4 regions of the Streptomyces violaceusniger Tu 4113 genome follow, and region 3 is predicted to be linked to each of the others. Evidence: riboswitches for the same ligand, from Rfam matches in the RefSeq annotation. Region 3 holds a riboswitch; each other region holds the start of a gene.
The links. Region 3 has a riboswitch for cyclic di-AMP ahead of STRVI_RS09370 (M23 family metallopeptidase). Riboswitches for the same ligand answer to the same signal wherever they lie in the genome.
Positions count from the first base shown of each region.

Region 1: another riboswitch for cyclic di-AMP. It lies ahead of STRVI_RS01570 (M23 family metallopeptidase); the one in region 3 lies ahead of STRVI_RS09370 (M23 family metallopeptidase).
Region 2: another riboswitch for cyclic di-AMP. It lies ahead of STRVI_RS40835 (NlpC/P60 family protein); the one in region 3 lies ahead of STRVI_RS09370 (M23 family metallopeptidase).
Region 4: another riboswitch for cyclic di-AMP. It lies ahead of STRVI_RS40050 (transglycosylase family protein); the one in region 3 lies ahead of STRVI_RS09370 (M23 family metallopeptidase).

Region 1 covers NC_015957.1:338,463-342,649, forward strand. The annotation lists gene STRVI_RS01565 (PP2C family protein-serine/threonine phosphatase) at 1-1,024, shown strand, start outside; cyclic di-AMP (ydaO/yuaA leader) riboswitch at 1,307-1,441, shown strand; gene STRVI_RS01570 (M23 family metallopeptidase) at 1,453-2,643, shown strand; gene STRVI_RS01575 (aldo/keto reductase) at 2,801-3,745, shown strand; gene STRVI_RS53975 (hypothetical protein) at 3,841-4,140, opposite strand.
Region 2 covers NC_015957.1:9,986,441-9,990,627, reverse strand. The annotation lists gene STRVI_RS40840 (L,D-transpeptidase) at 1-279, shown strand, start outside; gene STRVI_RS40835 (NlpC/P60 family protein) at 391-1,551, opposite strand; cyclic di-AMP (ydaO/yuaA leader) riboswitch at 1,559-1,729, opposite strand; gene pcrA (DNA helicase PcrA) at 1,903-4,187, shown strand, end outside.
Region 3 covers NC_015957.1:2,125,940-2,130,126, forward strand. The annotation lists gene STRVI_RS09360 (M16 family metallopeptidase) at 1-765, shown strand, start outside; gene STRVI_RS09365 (M16 family metallopeptidase) at 786-2,168, shown strand; cyclic di-AMP (ydaO/yuaA leader) riboswitch at 2,458-2,621, shown strand; gene STRVI_RS09370 (M23 family metallopeptidase) at 2,636-3,430, shown strand; gene STRVI_RS09375 (GntR family transcriptional regulator) at 3,678-4,187, shown strand, end outside.
Region 4 covers NC_015957.1:9,806,647-9,810,833, forward strand. The annotation lists gene eno (phosphopyruvate hydratase) at 1-468, opposite strand, end outside; gene STRVI_RS40050 (transglycosylase family protein) at 751-1,464, opposite strand; cyclic di-AMP (ydaO/yuaA leader) riboswitch at 1,472-1,639, opposite strand; gene STRVI_RS40055 (transglycosylase family protein) at 1,895-2,911, opposite strand; gene STRVI_RS40060 (cytochrome P450 family protein) at 3,057-4,187, opposite strand, start outside.

The DNA of each region.
Region 1 (4,187 bases), 1.8 Mb from region 3:
CCTCACGACCTGCCTGCTGGCGGAGCTGCATGGTGTGAGGGACCCGACCCAGGCGGCCACCGAGATCGTCACGGTTGCCACCGTGACCGTGCTGGCGGTGGCGATCAACCGTGTCGTACGCCGCAGCTACCACCGGCTCGCCTCGGCGCGCGGTGTCGCGGAGGCGGCCCAGCGCGCCGTCCTGCCCGCGCCGCCCGCCCGTCTCGCCGGGCTGGAGATCGCCGCGCGGTATGTACCGGCGGAGAAGTACGCGGCGATCGGCGGTGACCTGTACGCGGTCCAGGACACCCCGCACGGCGTACGGCTCATCGTCGGGGACGTACGCGGCAAGGGGCTGCAGGCCGTGGAGGTCGTGGCGATCCTCCTCGGCTGTTTCCGGGAGGCGGCGGAGCAGGAGACGACCCTGGAGGCGCTCGTGGGCCGCCTGGAGCGGGCGCTGCGGCGTGAGGGCGCCCGGCGGGCCGACCTGGAGGTGTTCGAGGGGTTCACGACGGCGGTGGTGGCCGAAATTCCGCGCGGCGACTCCATCCTGCGGCTGATCAACCGCGGCCATCCGGCGCCGCTGCTCATCGCGGAGGACGGCGCGGTGCGCGCCCTGGAGCCGGAGGCGTCGGCGCTGCCGCTGGGGATGGGGGAGTTGGCCGGGTGGCCGGACCGCGTGATGGAGCTGGGGTTCGAGGAGGGGGAGACGCTGCTGCTGTTCACGGACGGGGTGACGGAGGCCCGGGACCGCGACGGCGAGTTCTACGACCCGGAGAAGCAGCTACGCGGCCGCCGCTTCGCCGATCCGCAGGAGCTGCTGGACGTGTTGGTGGCCGATGTCGAGCGCCATACGGGCGGCGAGACGTCGGACGACATGGCGCTGCTGGCGGTCCGCCGGACCCCGGCCCGCGGGATCGGACGAGGGAACGGGCAGGGCAATGGGGGCAATGGTCAGGGGGACGACAGGGGCAACGGGCTCGACGACGGTGGTGCGAACCGCGGCGGCCATACGAAGGACAGCGGAGCCCCACACCGTCCGTAGCCGACCGGGCCCTTACCGTGCGTAGTCGACCGAGCCCCCTCCGCATAACAATTGCTGCACGATCGGTCTGCACGCGTTTTTGCGAACCTTTGGCCAGTGCGTCGACTCGCCCCCATCTGTCCCCTCTTGAGCGCTAAGTTCATGCCAAAGGTGCGCGGATTCCTCAGAACAGCTTGGAATCACATCGTGCTCTCTATTAACGTTCGATAACGCAGCGCGGTCGTCACAACCGTCGCAAGGGCGGCACCGTGCGCCGTCGCCGAATCCCGTACGCACACCGGCAGTACCGCACCACCAGCAGCACCAAGGGAACCGGGGAACCAACACCTTGGGGTGAATCGGGTCGAACCTGACCCGTAGGAGACCTTCCTGCTCCGAACCCGTCAGCTAACCCGGTAGGCGAGAAGGAAGGAAAGGAGTGCGCCTCCGTGGCGTCCAACAGGTCTGCCCTGGACGAAGCCCCGTATCGCACACGGGGAGGCGGTTTGGGGACCGCCACCGCCTACGGCCCCGGCTTTGACGCCGGCGGCGGGATGAGCTCCGGGGACGGCCACTTCGCCCCCGACGATCGGTACCTGGACGCGGATGGGCACGCGTTCGAGGGCCCGGGTGCCGGATTCGAGACCGAGCCCTGGGAGGAGTGGAACCCCACCGAGGAGTCCATCGCTCCCGTACGCGGCCGGCACCGCGTGGCCAAGCAGCGCGGCGGGACCATGGCGCGCAGCGGCGCCGTCCTCGGGGTCGGCGTGATCGCGGCGGTCGGTGCGGGCGGTATGGCCAGCGCCAAGGACCGTCCCAAGCCGCCCATTTCCATGCCTGATCTCGGCCAGGTCGCCGATGAGGTCAAAGCCAGCCTGCCCGCCGCCAAGGACCTGCCCGGCATCGGCTCCTGGACGTCGGACGACAGCAGTGGCCCGCAGACGGCCGCCGCCCCCCTCTCCCAGGCCGGCCTGACCAGCGAGGACGAGCAGCGCGGCACCACCGACGCGGGCGAGGCGCTCCGCGCCCGCATCCTCCAGCAGGCCGAGAACCAGCAGAACTCGGCGGACGAGGACAGCCGCACCGCCGCGGCGAAGGCCGCCGCGGCGAAGGCGTCCGACCAGGCCGCGGAGGTGGCCGCCCAGCGGAAGGCCAAGGCCGAGGCGGAGAAGAAGGCCGCCGAGCAGCGGGCGAAGGAGGCGGCCGAGAAGAAGGCCGCGGCCGAGCGCCAGGCCAGGCTCGCCGCCGCGTACACCCTCCCCGTCGGCTCGTACACCCTGACGGCGAGCTTCGGCCAGGCGGGCGACATCTGGTCGGCCGATCACACCGGCCAGGACTTCGCCGCCCCGACCGGCACCCCGGCCAAGGCGGTGCACGGCGGCACCATCACCCAGGCGGGCTGGGCCGGTTCGTACGGCTACCGCATCGTGCTGACCCTCAGCGACGGCACCGAGATCTGGTACTGCCACCTGTCCTCGATGGTCGTCACCTCGGGCAAGGTGACGGCGGGCGACGTGATCGGCCGCGTCGGCGCCACCGGCAATGTCACCGGCCCGCACCTCCACCTCGAGGTCCGGCCGGGCGGCGGCTCGCCGATCGACCCGATGCCCTGGCTGCGCCAGCACGGGATGAATCCCTGATACTCCGGCGGCTCTGGCGCTCTCTCCCCCCTTGACGCCAGGGCCGCCGGTTTACGCCCCGACGGGGCCGCCCCTCAGGAACACCCCCTCAGGAACACCCCCCCCCGGAACAACCCCCTCAGGAACAACCCCGCCCAGCCGCCCGTTGTAAAAACGTATGGCTGACAACACACAGAAGATCGGCGATCTGTCCGTTTTCCCGTTCTCTCTCGGCGGGAACGTCTTCGGCTGGACCGCCGACGAGGCCGAGTCCTTCCGCGTACTCGACGCCTTCGTGGCGGCGGGCGGCAATTTCATCGACACCGCCGACGTCTACTCCGCGTGGGTGCCGGGCAACGAGGGCGGCGAGTCCGAGACCATCCTCGGCAACTGGTTCGCCTCCCGGGGCAACCGCTCCGACGTCGTCCTCGCCACCAAGGTGGGCGGCGGTTCCCCGGAGCCGCGCGGTCTGACCTCGTCCGCCATCAAATCGGGCGTCGAGGAATCCCTCCAGCGGCTGCGCACCGACTACATCGACCTCTACTACACCCACTACGACGATCCGTCGGTGCCGGTGGAGGAGATCATCAGCACCCTGGACGAGCTGGTCGGAGAGGGCAAGATCCGCGAGATCGCCGCGTCCAACGTCAGTGCGGAGCGCCTGGAGGCCCTGCTGACCTTCTCCACCCAGGAGAGCCTGGCCCGCTACGTCGCCCTCCAGCCGCACTACAACCTGGTCTCCCGCGACACCTTCGAGGGCGAGCTGGCCGACGTCGCCGCCCGCCACCACCTGGCGACCATCCCGTACTACTCCCTGGCGTCCGGCTTCCTGACCGGCAAGTACCGCCCGGGCACGGCGATCGACAGCCCCCGCTCCTCGGGCGCGGCCCAGCACCTGGAGACCGAGCGCGGCCAGAAGGTCCTCGCCGCTCTGGACGACGTCGCCGCCAACCACGCCACCGAGCCCACCACGGTCGCCCTCGCCTGGCTCCTCGCCCAGCCCACCGTCGCGGCCCCCCTCGCCAGCGCCCGCTCCGTCGACCAGCTCCCGCCCCTGCTGGCATCGGTCGACCTCAAGCTGACCCAGCCGGAACTGGACCTGCTGACCTCGGCGTCGGACTGAGCGCCGGCCGACCAAACAAAACCCCAACGAGGGCGGGCACCCCAAAGACCAACTCAGCCCGCCCTCGTCAGTCCTCCATATACGCCGACGAACCCCTACCGCCGATCGGCAAGAACCCAGGACGCGAGAGCAACCCCACCCGCGACAGCAAAGACGGACGGCCAGGCCCCGATCTTCTTCGCGAGCGGATGCGACCCGGCGAAGGCGGCCACATACGCCCTACTGAGCGCGGCCGCTGTCCCGTTCCCCGCCTTCTCCCGCCACCCCTGAGTGGCCACGACCCCGGCAGCAGCCAACGCGACCCCACCCAATGGCCGCTTCTTGGTCCACCGAGCCACCCCATACCCCCCAACCAACCCACCCGCCGCCACAACCCCCGCCGACACTCCAGCCATCCCACTACCTCCCACTCCAAGGGGCTCCTCACCCTCGACCCTACGAA
Region 2 (4,187 bases), 7.9 Mb from region 3:
CCGGTGCGGTCCGGGCGGAACGGCTTCGAGACCCGCACCGGGCTGAAGAAGATCTACTGGCGGAACATCGACCACTGGTCGACGCTCTACAAGGTCGCCATGCCCTACAGCCAGTTCTTCGACGGCGGTCAGGCGTTCCACTCGATCGCCGGGAGCGTATGGTCCCCGCCCGGCTCCCACGGCTGCGTCAACATGCGCACGGGCGAGGCCAAGAAGTACTGGAGCCTGCTGAAGAACGGCGACGACGTGTACGTCTACGGGCGCAAGCCCGGCACGTGAACGGCACATGAGCCGATGACGTGACGATGCCGCTGCCCGGGGCCCCGACCCCGGGCAGCGGCACGCCAGGGGCCCGCACGGCCCCCTCGCGTCCTACGCGACCCCCATGCCCTACGCGGGCCGCACGCTCCCGTAGATCGGCATCTCCGTGACCGGCGCCTTCTTCACCACATCGCCCGGCTTCGGCGCGTGGATCATCATCCCGTCGCCGATGTAGAGGCCGACATGGCTGATGTCGTCGAAGAAGAAGACCAGATCGCCCGGCTGGAGTTCGGACGTCGAGACGCGCGTACCGACCTTCACCTGGTCCCAGGTGGTGCGCGGCAGTGAGATCCCGGCCGTCTTCCAGGCCGCCTGCGTCAGCCCTGAGCAGTCGAAGGAGCTGGGACCGGTCGCGCCCCAGACATACGGCTTGCCGAGCTGCGACTTCGCGAAGGCGATGGCCTGGGCCGCCTTGGAGCTGTTGGCGGGGGTCGAGGGCGTCGTCGAACCGGCGCCGCTGTCCCCGTTCTGCTGCTCCTGCTGCTTCTTGCGCGAGGCCTCCTGCCGCTGCTTCTCGGCGAGCGCGGCCGCCTTACGGCGGGCCTCTTCCGCCTTCTTCTTCTCGATCGCCGCCAGTCGCGCCTTCTCCTTGGCGGTCAGATTCGCGAGCAGCCGCCGGGCCTCGGTCAGCTTGTCCTGGACGGTCTTCTTCTGGGTCTTGAGCTGCTTCTGGGACGTGGTCAGCGAGGCGAGGCTCTCGCTGGCCTTACCGCGCTCCTTGGCGGCGCTCGCCTGCTGCTTCTGGAAGTCGTCGACGGCCTGCTTCTGCCGACCGGTCAGCCGGTCGATCAGATGCGACTGGTCGAAGACGTCCTGCGGATCGTTGGAGAACAGCAGGGTCGCGGCGGAGCGGGCCATTCCGCCGTCGCGGTACTGGGCGGTGGCGTAGGCGCCGAGCGTGCGCCGCGCCTCGTTGAGCTTCTCGGTGCGCTGGGCGACGGAGTCCAGCAGCTTGTCGACCTTGTCCCGCTGCTGATCGGCGCGCTCCTTGGCGCCGTTGTAGCGCTGGGTGGCGCTCTCCGCCTGGTGGTAGAGGGTGTCGACCTTCTCCTTGACCTTGTCGATCGACTGGGTGGCCGGCTTGGGGTCGTCGCCCGGCGCGGCGTTGGCCGTCTGGGAGAGGAGGGTGACGGAGGCGAGGGCGGCCGTGGTGAACCCGACGGCCGTACGGCGGCCGTGACCGGTGAGCGGGGCCGGTATTCGGCTCCGCGGCTTGCGGTGCGACGCCAAGGGAGGCGCTCCTTCCGTGGACCGCCTACCGGGTTAGCTGTCGGGTTCGGGCGGTACGGAAGGTTGCCCTACGGCCGTGTTCGGGCGGCACTTGCGTGCCACGCCGCTTCGGGCCGATTCACCCCGGTGTTGCGTTGTCGGGTCCCCGGCTCCGGGCGCCTTACGGCGGTGCCGGACTCGGCGGAGGCCGCCCGTGCCGACGTGGTTCGCCGACGGATCTTCCGGGCCGCCTGACGCAGGACGGTAGCCAACGCGTGGGGCTCCTGTGAAGACTGGTGGCCGTTTTGCCCGAAACCGTTTCGTGATGTTCGGGCATCGGCTGTCAGTGGGGCGGCCTAGACTCGGGGAGCGATGAGCAGCCTCTTTGACGACAGCTTCCTGGCGGACCTCGGGCCTCCTTCGAACGAGGAGCCACCACCGCCGCCCGAGGACTCGGCGCACCCCGGCCCCGATGGTGCCGAGGCCGTGCCGCATCACCTCTTCAGCGGCGGCTTCGACGCGCCCGTGCCCCGGGAGGCGCACTACCGGGACGGCGCGCCGCGGCCCGTCGTGGACCCGTCCGCCCTGCTCGACGGGTTGAACGAGCAGCAGAGAGCCGCCGTGGAGCACACCGGCTCGCCGCTGCTGATCGTCGCGGGCGCCGGCTCCGGCAAGACCCGGGTGCTCACCCACCGCATCGCCTATCTGCTCGGCGCCCGCGGCACGCACCCCGGCCAGATCCTCGCCATCACCTTCACCAACAAGGCGGCGGGCGAGATGAAGGAGCGGGTGGAGGAGCTCGTCGGCCCGCGGGCGAACGCCATGTGGGTCTCCACCTTCCACAGCGCCTGCGTCCGCATCCTGCGCCGGGAGTCGAAGAAGCTCGGCTTCACCTCGTCGTTCTCGATCTACGACGCCGCCGACTCCAAGCGGCTGATGTCGCTGGTCTGCCGGGATCTGGATCTCGACCCCAAGCGGTTCCCGCCGAAGTCCTTCAGTGCCAAGGTCTCCAACCTGAAGAACGAGCTGATCGACGAGGAGACCTTCGCCGGACAGGCCACGGACGGTTTCGAGAAGACGCTGGCCGAGGCGTACGCGATGTACCAGGCGAGGCTGCGCGAGGCCAACGCACTGGACTTCGACGACATCATCATGACCACCGTCAATCTGCTCCAGGCGTTCCCGGACGTGGCCGAGCACTACCGCCGCCGCTTCCGGCACGTCCTGGTGGACGAGTACCAGGACACCAACCACGCGCAGTACACCCTCGTGCGCGAGCTGGTGGGCACGGACACCGAGGAGACCACGGCCGCCGAGCTGTGCGTGGTGGGCGACGCCGACCAGTCGATCTACGCCTTCCGGGGCGCCACGATCCGTAACATCCTCCAGTTCGAGGAGGACTACCCCACCGCGCGGACGATTCTCCTCGAGCAGAACTACCGCTCCACCCAGACCATCCTGAGCGCGGCCAACGCGGTCATCGAGCGCAATGAGAACCGCCGCCCGAAGAACCTGTGGACCGAGGCCGGCGCCGGGACCGAGATCACCGGCTATGTGGCCGACACCGAGCACGACGAGGCCCAGTTCGTCGCCGACGAGATCGACCGGCTCACGGACGCGGGCGACGCCAAGGCCGGTGACGTGGCGGTCTTCTACCGGACCAACGCCCAGTCCCGTGTCTTCGAAGAGATCTTCATCCGGGTCGGGCTGCCGTACAAGGTCGTCGGCGGTGTGCGCTTCTACGAGCGCAAGGAGGTCCGGGACGTCCTCGCGTATCTGCGGGTGCTGGCCAACCCCGAGGACTCCGTACCGCTCCGCCGGATTCTGAACGTGCCCAAGCGCGGCATCGGGGAGCGCGCGGAGGCCATGATCGACGCGCTGGCGCTGCGCGAGAAGATCACCTTCCCGCAGGCGCTGCGCCGGGTCGACGACGCGTACGGCATGGCGGCCCGCTCGGCCAACGCCGTCAAGCGGTTCAACACGCTCATGGAGGAGCTGCACACCATCGTGGAGTCCGGGGCGGGCCCGGCGACCGTCCTGGAGGCGGTGCTGGAGCGCACCGGCTATCTGGCCGAGCTCCAGGCGTCCACCGATCCGCAGGACGAGACCCGGATCGAGAACCTGCAGGAGCTCGCCGCCGTGGCCCTGGAGTTCGAGCAGGACCGCGGCGAGGAGAACCCCGGCACCCTCGCGGACTTCCTGGAGCAGGTCGCGCTCGTCGCCGACTCCGACCAGATCCCCGACGAGGACACCGATGGCTCCGGCGTGATCACACTGATGACGCTGCACACGGCGAAGGGCCTGGAGTTCCCGGTCGTCTTCCTCAGCGGCATGGAGGACGGCGTCTTCCCGCATATGCGGGCGCTCGGCCAGACCAAGGAGCTGGAGGAGGAGCGGCGGCTGGCCTATGTGGGGATCACCCGGGCCCGCGAGCGGCTCTATCTGACCCGCTCGACGATGCGCAGCGCATGGGGCCAGCCCGCGTACAACCCGCCGTCCCGCTTCCTGGAGGAGATCCCGGACCAGTATGTGCGGTGGCGGCGCACCGGGCCCGCCACCCCGTCGGCGTCCATGGGCGGCATCGCCTCGACCCCGCCGTCGGGGCTGTCGTCCGGTCTGTCGTCGTCGCGTTCGCGCGCCGGGGGCAGCGGGTTCGC
Region 3 (4,187 bases):
AACGCCGTGCTGTCGATCGTGGGCGACATCGACCCCGAGCAGACGCTCGCCTGGATCGAGAAGTACTTCGGCTCCATCCCCTCGCACGACGGCAAGCGGCCGCCCCGCGACGGCACGCTCCCGGAGGTGATCGGCGACCAGCTTCGCGAGGTCGTGGAGGAGGAGGTCCCGGCCCGCGCCCTGATGGCCGCCTACCGGCTGCCGCACGACGGCACCCGTGAGGCGGACGCCGCCGATCTGGCGCTGACCGTCCTCGGCGGCGGGGAGTCCTCCCGGCTCCACAACCGCCTGGTGCGCCGCGACCGCACCGCCGTGGCCGCCGGATTCGGCCTGCTGCGGCTGTCCGGCGCCCCCTCGCTGGGCTGGCTGGACGTGAAGACCTCCGGCGGTGTCGAGGTGCCGGCCATCGAGACCGCCGTCGACGAGGAGCTGGCCCGCTTCGCCGAGGAGGGGCCGACCCCGCAGGAGATGGAGCGGGCGCAGGCGCAGATCGAGCGCGAGTGGCTGGACCGGCTGGCCACGGTCGGCGGCCGGGCCGACGAGCTCTGCCGGTACGCCGTGCTCTTCGGCGACCCGCAGTTGGCGCTGACCGCCGTGGAGCGGGTGCTCGACATCACCGCCGAGGAGGTGCGGGCCGTGGCCGCGGCGCGGCTGCGCCCCGACAACCGCGCCGTGCTGGTCTACGAGCCCGTCCAGGGCGCCGAGGACGCAGCCGACACCGCCGAAGCCGCCGAGACCGACGCAGAAGGGGAGGCGGCCCAGTGAGCGACGCCGTCACCGCGACCATGACCTTCCACCCGCAGCCCAAGGGCGGCGCGCCCAAGCTGTGGGCGTTCCCGGCCCCCGAGCGCGGTGAGCTGCCCAACGGCCTTACGGTGCTGCGCTGCCACCGCCCCGGCCAGCAGGTCGTCGCCGTCGAGATCAATCTGGAGGCGCCGCTGGACGCCGAGCCGGCCGGGATCGAAGGCGTCGCCACGATCATGGCGCGCGCCCTGTCGGAGGGCACCGACAAGCACGACGCCGAGGAGTTCGCCGCCGAGCTCGAGCGCTGCGGCGCCACGCTGGACGCGCATGCCGACCACCCCGGCCTCCGCGTCTCCCTGGAGGTCCCGGTCTCCCGGCTGCCCAAGGCGCTCGGGCTGCTGGCCGACGCCCTGCGTGCCCCCGCCTTCCCGGACGGCGAGGTCGAGCGGCTGGTGCGCAACCGGCTGGACGAGATCCCCCATGAGCTGGCCAACCCGGCCCGCCGCGCCTCGATGGCCCTCTCCGCGGCCCTCTTCCCGGCCGAGTCGCGGATGTCCCGGCCGCGCCAGGGCACCCAGGAGACCATCGAGGGCATCGACGCCGCGGCCGTGCGGGCCTTCTACGAGGCGCATGTCCGCCCCTCCACCGCCACCGCCGTCATCGTGGGCGACCTCACCGGGGTCGACCTCGACGGGGCCCTCGCCGACACCCTGGGCGCCTGGACGGGCGGGGCGGGCGCGCCGCGCACGGTTCCCCCGATCGTCGCGGACGACCTCGGCCGTGTGGTGATCGTCGACCGGCCGGGTGCGGTGCAGACCCAGTTGCTCATCGGGCGCGTCGGCGCCGACCGCCACGACCGGATCTGGCCCGCGCAGGTGCTCGGCACGTACTGCCTCGGCGGCACCCTCACCTCCCGCCTCGACCGTGTGCTGCGCGAGGAGAAGGGCTACACCTACGGGGTGCGCGCCTTCGGCCAGGTGCTGCGCTCCGCGCCCCCGGCGCCCTCGGGCGGCTCCGCGGGCGCCGCGATGCTCGCGATCAGCGGCTCGGTGGCCACCGAGGTCACCGGGCCCGCGCTGGAGGACCTCTGGAAGGTGCTGCGCACGCTGAAGGAGGAGGGGCTCACCGACGAGGAGCGCGATGTCGCGGTGCAGAACCTGGTGGGCGTCGCCCCGCTGAAGTACGAGACGGCGGCGTCCGTCGCGGGCACTCTCGCCGACCAGGTCGAGCAGCACCTTCCGGACGATTTCCAGGCGCAGTTGTACGCCCGCCTCGCGGAGACCGGCACGGTGGAGGCGACCGCCGCGGTGGTGTCCGCCTTCCCGGCGGACCGGCTGGTCACGGTGCTGGTCGGGGACGCCTCGGCGATCGAGGAGCCGGTCCGGGCGCTGGGCATCGGCGAGGTGAGCGTCATCTCGGGCTGAGCCGCCCGGAGTTGGCCGGATCCGGACCAAGAACCGGTGATCCGGCCGGCTCACTGACGATCCGGGTCCGCTGACGATCCGGCAGCCGGTCCGCTCAACGAGCTCACAGCGGAAGGACCCTGGCCCCATAAGGGTGCCGGGGTCCTTCCTTCATGCCCGATTTGCGGGAGTGACAGCTTGTTTGGTTTGTGGGGAGAGCAACAAAAAACCGGAACCGTTTGGTGATCGAAAGCGGGCCCGTTTAGCGTCAGTCCGGCTGTTCGCCAGCAACCCGCCGCACCCGCGGCACGGACAGTCATCGCCGAGTCCCCGTACGGCGCGAGCCAGGGGAGCCGGGGACCCACACGTCCCCAGGGGTGAATCGGGCGCCTTCCCCGGCCGGGGGAGGAGTCCGTAGGAGACCTTCCTGCTCCGAACCCGTCAGCTAACCCGGTAGGCGAGAAGGAAGGAAAGGAGTGCGCCTCAGCATGGCGTCCACCCGCACTGCCACCGGGAAACACCGCCGCACCACCAAGGTCAACGTCCGCACCGGCGCGAACGTCGTGGGCATCACCACCGTCGCCTCGGGCGTCGTCGCCGGGATCACCGGACAGGCGTTCGCGGCCGACACGGGCCCCAGCCCCCAGCAGGCCGGTCTGACCCAGGCGATCGTGATCGGCGACGGGATCGCGGACCAGATCGAGGCCCAGGCGCAGTCCCAGGAGACCGCCGCCGAGCAGGCCGCCGCCAAGGCCAAGGCGGAGGCGATCGCCCGCCAGGAGGCCGCCAGAAAGGCGGAGGCCACGGCGAAGAGGGCCAAAGCCGAGCGCGAGGCCAAGGAGCGCGCGGCGCGCGAGGCCGAGCGCAAGCGCCTCAACACCTTCGAGACGCCGATCACCGGCTCCTACGTCTCCACCGGCTACCAGGCGGCCAGCGGACTGTGGTCCTCCGGCAGCCACACCGGCATCGACTTCCACGCCTCCTCCGGCACCTCCGTGCACTCCGTGGGCATGGGCGAGATCGTCGAGGCGGGCTGGGGCGGCTCCTACGGCAACAACGTCGTCATCAAGATGAACGACGGCACCTACACCCAGTACGGCCACCTGTCGTCCATCAGCGTCTCGGTCGGCCAGAAGGTCACCCCCGGCCAGCAGATCGGCCTGTCGGGCGCCACCGGCAACGTCACCGGACCGCATCTGCACTTCGAGGCCCGCACCAGCCCGGACTACGGCTCGGACATCGACCCCCTGGCGTATCTGCGCTCGCACGGCGTCAACGTCTGACCTCGCGGACTCCGCGGACGTCCGACCCCGCGAGACGCCGCGCACGCCGCGGTCCCGCGAGAATCCGAGAAGGCCCCGTCCACCGGACGGGGCCTTCGGCGTGCCGCCGCCCGCTGACCAAAAAATATCCATGAAATGCACTCCGCCATCGGAAATGACGTCCGATTGGAATAGAGTCGTTCAACGCGCGTTCCATGGATGCGTTTCGCGGGCGTTAAGGCGGAGGTTCGACAATGTGGGACCGGAAATGAGCGGGGATACGACCGCGGTCCAGGGCGGTCGCCGGATTTCGGCGCATGCGGTGTGCACGGCGATTCGCGACGACATCGTCTCCGGCACATATCAGCCCGGCAGCAGGCTCACCGAGGAACTTCTCGCCCGGCGCTACGGTGTCTCGCGGGTGCCGGTCCGCGAGGCCCTGCGCACCCTGGAGTCCGAGGGCTTCGTGACGACCCGGCGGCATGCGGGGGCCTGCGTCGCCCAGCCCTCCGAGCGCGAGGCGGCCGATCTGCTGGACATCCGGGCGCTGCTGGAGCCGTTGGGCGCCGCACGGGCCGCACAGCGCCGTACCGAGGCCCATCTGAAGGTGTTGCGCGGGCTGGTCCGGCTCGGCCGGGAGCGGGCCCAGCACGGCCGTCTCGGCGAGCTGCCGCCGCTGGGCGACTGGTTCCACGAGACGCTCGCCCAGGCGTCCGGCAGCCCGAGCCTGGCCGCCATGCTCGTCCAACTGCGCCGCAAGACCGCGTGGGTGTACGCG
Region 4 (4,187 bases), 7.7 Mb from region 3:
GGCGTGCGACCCGCCGTTGAGGATGTTCATCATCGGGACCGGCAGCAGATGGGCGTTCGGGCCGCCGAGGTAACGGAAGAGCGGGAGGTCGGACGCCTCGGAGGCGGCGTGCGCGACCGCGAGGGAGACGCCGAGGATGGCGTTGGCACCGAGCGAGGACTTGTCCGGGGTGGCGTCCAGGTCGAACATCGCCTGGTCGATCAGACGCTGCTCGGTGGCGTCGTAGCCGACCAGCTCGGGGCCGATCTGCTCGATGACGGCGAGGACGGCCTTCTCGACGCCCTTGCCGTGGTAGCGGTTCTTGTCGCCGTCACGGAGTTCGAGGGCCTCGAAGGCGCCGGTGGAGGCGCCGGACGGAACGGCGGCACGGCCGGTGCTGCCGTCGTCGAGGCCGACCTCGACCTCGACCGTGGGGTTGCCTCGCGAGTCGAGGATCTCGCGAGCTACGACGACGTCGATGGACGGCACGAGGTTCTCCTTCGTATGGGTCTGCGGTAGCAGCACGAGCCTAACGGGCCGGGAGGGCTGCACCCTGCGTTCGCCCGCCCCACGAGACAGAGGCGTGACACAAAAAGCCAGATTCCGAATCACATATCCGGATTTCTGGTGAATCGGGCAATGAGGGAGCCCCGGTGGGGCGCACCATAGGGGCGGCAGGCCCGACCGGGGCTCGTCTCAGGGGTTCTCGGACGGCGGCCTCGGAAGCCTCGGGAAGAGTGCTCAGGCCGCGGCCGCGGCTGCGACCGTGACTCAGCCGAGGTGCAGCTTCTGGCCCGGGTAGATCAGGTCGGCCTTCTCCACGATGTCGTCGTTCAGCTTGAAGAGCTTCTTCCAGCCGCCCTTGACGTGGTGCTCCTTGGCGATCTTGCCGAGGGTGTCGCCGGACTTGACCTTGTACTCGCCGTCACCCTTCTTGATCGGGCCACGGGGCTGCTCACGCGTGGCGCGCTCGGGCGCGGTGTGCGGCTGGGCCTTCGGCTGGGCAGGCTGGGCGGCCGGGGCCGACTTGGTGGAGGCCGACGGCTGGTCCTGCGAACCGGAGGGCGCGGAGGGGGCGGACGGCGCGGACGGCGCGGACGGCGCGGACGGGCTGCCGCCGGAGGTCAGACCCTTGCCGCAGACCGGCCAGGCGCCCTTGCCCTGGCTGCCGAGGACCTTCTCGGCTATCTGGATCTGCTGGCTCTTGCTGGCCTTGTCCGCGGTGGGCGCGTAGGCGGTGCCGCCGTACGCGGCCCAGGTGGAGCTCGAGAACTGCAGGCCGCCGTAGTAGCCGTTGCCGGTGTTGATCGACCAGTTGCCACCGGCCTCGCACTGCGCGACCTGGTCCCACTGGACGCCGCTGGCCGCGGAGGCGGAGGTCGCCCCGATGAGGGGCGCCGCCACGGCGGCACCGGCGAGACCGGTGAGCGCGGCGATACGGGTGGCCTTGGAGGGACGGCGGTGCTTCCCGTTGGACTTCAGCATCGTTGGTTCGTTTCCTCACCGACGCCTACGAGGTGAGCTGTCGGGTTCGGACGTGAGTTGCCCGGCCGGTCGCGATGATCGCTCCCGGCTTCACCCCTAGCCGACGAGCCCGTGTCCACAGGCCACTCGGCACCTACCTTGGGTCCCCCGCTCCTGCCTTCGGCGCTGACGCGTCGGTTTCCCCCCGACCGCCGGCAGGATTCGGCGTGACGATCGACGGTGCCCGCGGTGGCGAGCGGAAAGACGTTAAACACACCTCCCCAGAACGTTCAAACACCCCAATGGCAGCGAATGGGGCTGTAATTGATCTCACCCGGCCCACATCGGCGCAGGTAGGGCCGGGTGAGGAGAGATCGGACACGAGGTGCGCCCCGGAAATTGTGACGAGATGTATGTCTCACCGGAACCAGATCGGGCAATTCCCCCCGAATCACTGCTCCCTGATGGTGAGGTCAAGTCGCTGACCAGGGATGATCAGGTCGGGGTCGATTCCGATGAGGTCCTCGTTGCTCTCGTAGAGCCCTTCCCAACCTCGGGACACATTCCGGTCCTCGGCGATCCCTGACAGATTGTCACCGGGGCGAACAGTGTAATCGTCGCCCGTGGGGCCCTGGTCGCGGTCCACGGCGTCACGCGAGGCATGGCGCCCGGAGGGCTGCCCGTCCGCCGAATCGCCGTCCTCGGCCCGCCCCCCGGCGTCCGGGGAGCCGCGGTGGCGGCCGGAGGGCGAGGGGTCGGCGGAGGGATCCGCCGAGGACCCCTTCGAGCCGTCCGACGCCGAGTCGGCCGGGTCGTCCGAGCCGTCCGAGGTCGGGTCATCCGAGGCCGAGCCGTCCGACGTCGGGGTGTCCGATGCCGAGCCGTCCAGTCCGTCGGGGGACTCGGAGGTGTGGGGGGCCGCCGGCTTCTCGGCCGATCCGGACGAATCCGGCTTACCGGCGCCGTCGGACGTCCCCGAACGGTCCGACTCCGGGGAGGAGGAGCCGTCCCGCTCCCGGCCCCCCGTCTCGCCCCGGCCCGCCCCCGGGTCCCGGGTGGCCGTGCCACCGGGGTCCACATCGGGGGCGCCGGAGCCGTCGGTGAGCCCCGCACCCAGCGCACAGCTCGGCCAGGCGTCGGGGCCGCGGTCGCCGAGGATCGACTGGGCGACGGATATCTGCTGGGAGCGGCTGGCCAGGTCGGGGCGCGGGGCGTACTCCGTGCCGCCGTAGTCCTTCCACATGTCGAGGGTGAGCTGCAGTCCGCCGTAGAAGCCGTTGCCCTCGTCGGCGCTCCACATACCGCCGCTCTCGCACTCGGCGACCTGATCCCAGGTGGCGGTCTGGGCGGCCTGTGCGCCGGACGCCCCGAAGAGGGGCAGGGCGATGCTCGCTCCCGTGACCCCCGCCGCGACGATGATGGCCGGAGCCTGACGGGGGCGACGGTGTCGACCATTACCGGAACGCATGCGATTGCCCTCTCTATGGCGAACTCGGTTGCCGGTGAACATAGCGAGGGCACTCGATCATCACAAGCCGATGTATCCCAGGTCACGCCACGGTCACACGACTGATCATTCGTCACCAATGTCCGTAGTACGGGGCTTGGCAGCCTCAGCGGTCCGCGGAATCCCAGGTCACCGGGAGCGTGCGCAGCCCGCGCATGATGAGCCCGCCGCGCCACCGCAGATCCTCCGGTTCCGCCGCGAGCCGCAGTCCGGGCAGGCGCCGCAGCAGGGTGGCGATCGCGGTCTGCGCCTCCAGCCGGGCGAGCGGGGCGCCGAGGCAGTAGTGGATGCCGTGGCCGTAGCCGAGGTGCTGGTTGTCGCGGCGGGTGAGGTCGAGGACGTCGGGCTCAGCGAACCGCTCGGGGTCCCGGTCGGCCGCGGCGAGCACCACCAGCACCGGCTCCCCTTCGGCGATGCGCTGCCCCGCGAGGGTGAGCGGCTCGGTGGCGAACCGCCAGGTGGCGATCTCCACGGGCCCGTCGTAGCGCAGCAGCTCCTCGACCCCGGCGGCCAGCAGCCGCTCGTCCCCTTCTTCCAGGGCCCGCTGCATGACGGCGCGCTGCTCCGGATGGCGCAGAAGTGCGTAGACGCCGTTGCCGATGAGGTTGACTGTGGTCTCGAAGCCGGCGAACAAGAGGATGAAGGCCATGGCCGCGGCCTCGTTCTCGGTGAGGTGCTCACCGTGGTCGCTGGCCCGGATCAGCCCCGAGATCAGGTCCTCCCCGTCCTCTTCTTCCCTCCGCTCCACGAGCTCCAGGCGCTTGCGGTGGATCAGCTCGCCGAGATACGCGCGGATCCTCTTCACGGCGCGGGCCACGCCGCCGCGCGGGCCTCCGCCGTGCCGGATCATCGCGCCGGCCCAGTCCCGGAAGTCGTCCTGGTCCTCGCGCGGCACCCCGAGCAGATCGCAGATCGCATAAATAGGGAGAGGAAAGGCGAACTCATGGATCAGGTCCGCCTCTCCCCTTTCCTCGAAGGCGTCGATGAGCTGATCGGTGAGGGTCTGTACCCGAGGGGCGAACGCGGCCACCCGGCGCGGGGTGAACGCCTTGGAGACCAGCCGTCGCAGCCGGGTGTGATCGGGAGGGTCGATATTGAGCAGATGCGTCATCAGGTCGGCACGTTGTTCGCCGGGAATGCCCACCTTGCCCTTTGCGTGAGCCGCCGCGCTGTGCCGCTGGGGGTTCTTGGAGAGCCGGGGATCGGCCAGCGCCTTCCTGGCATCCGCGTAACGGGT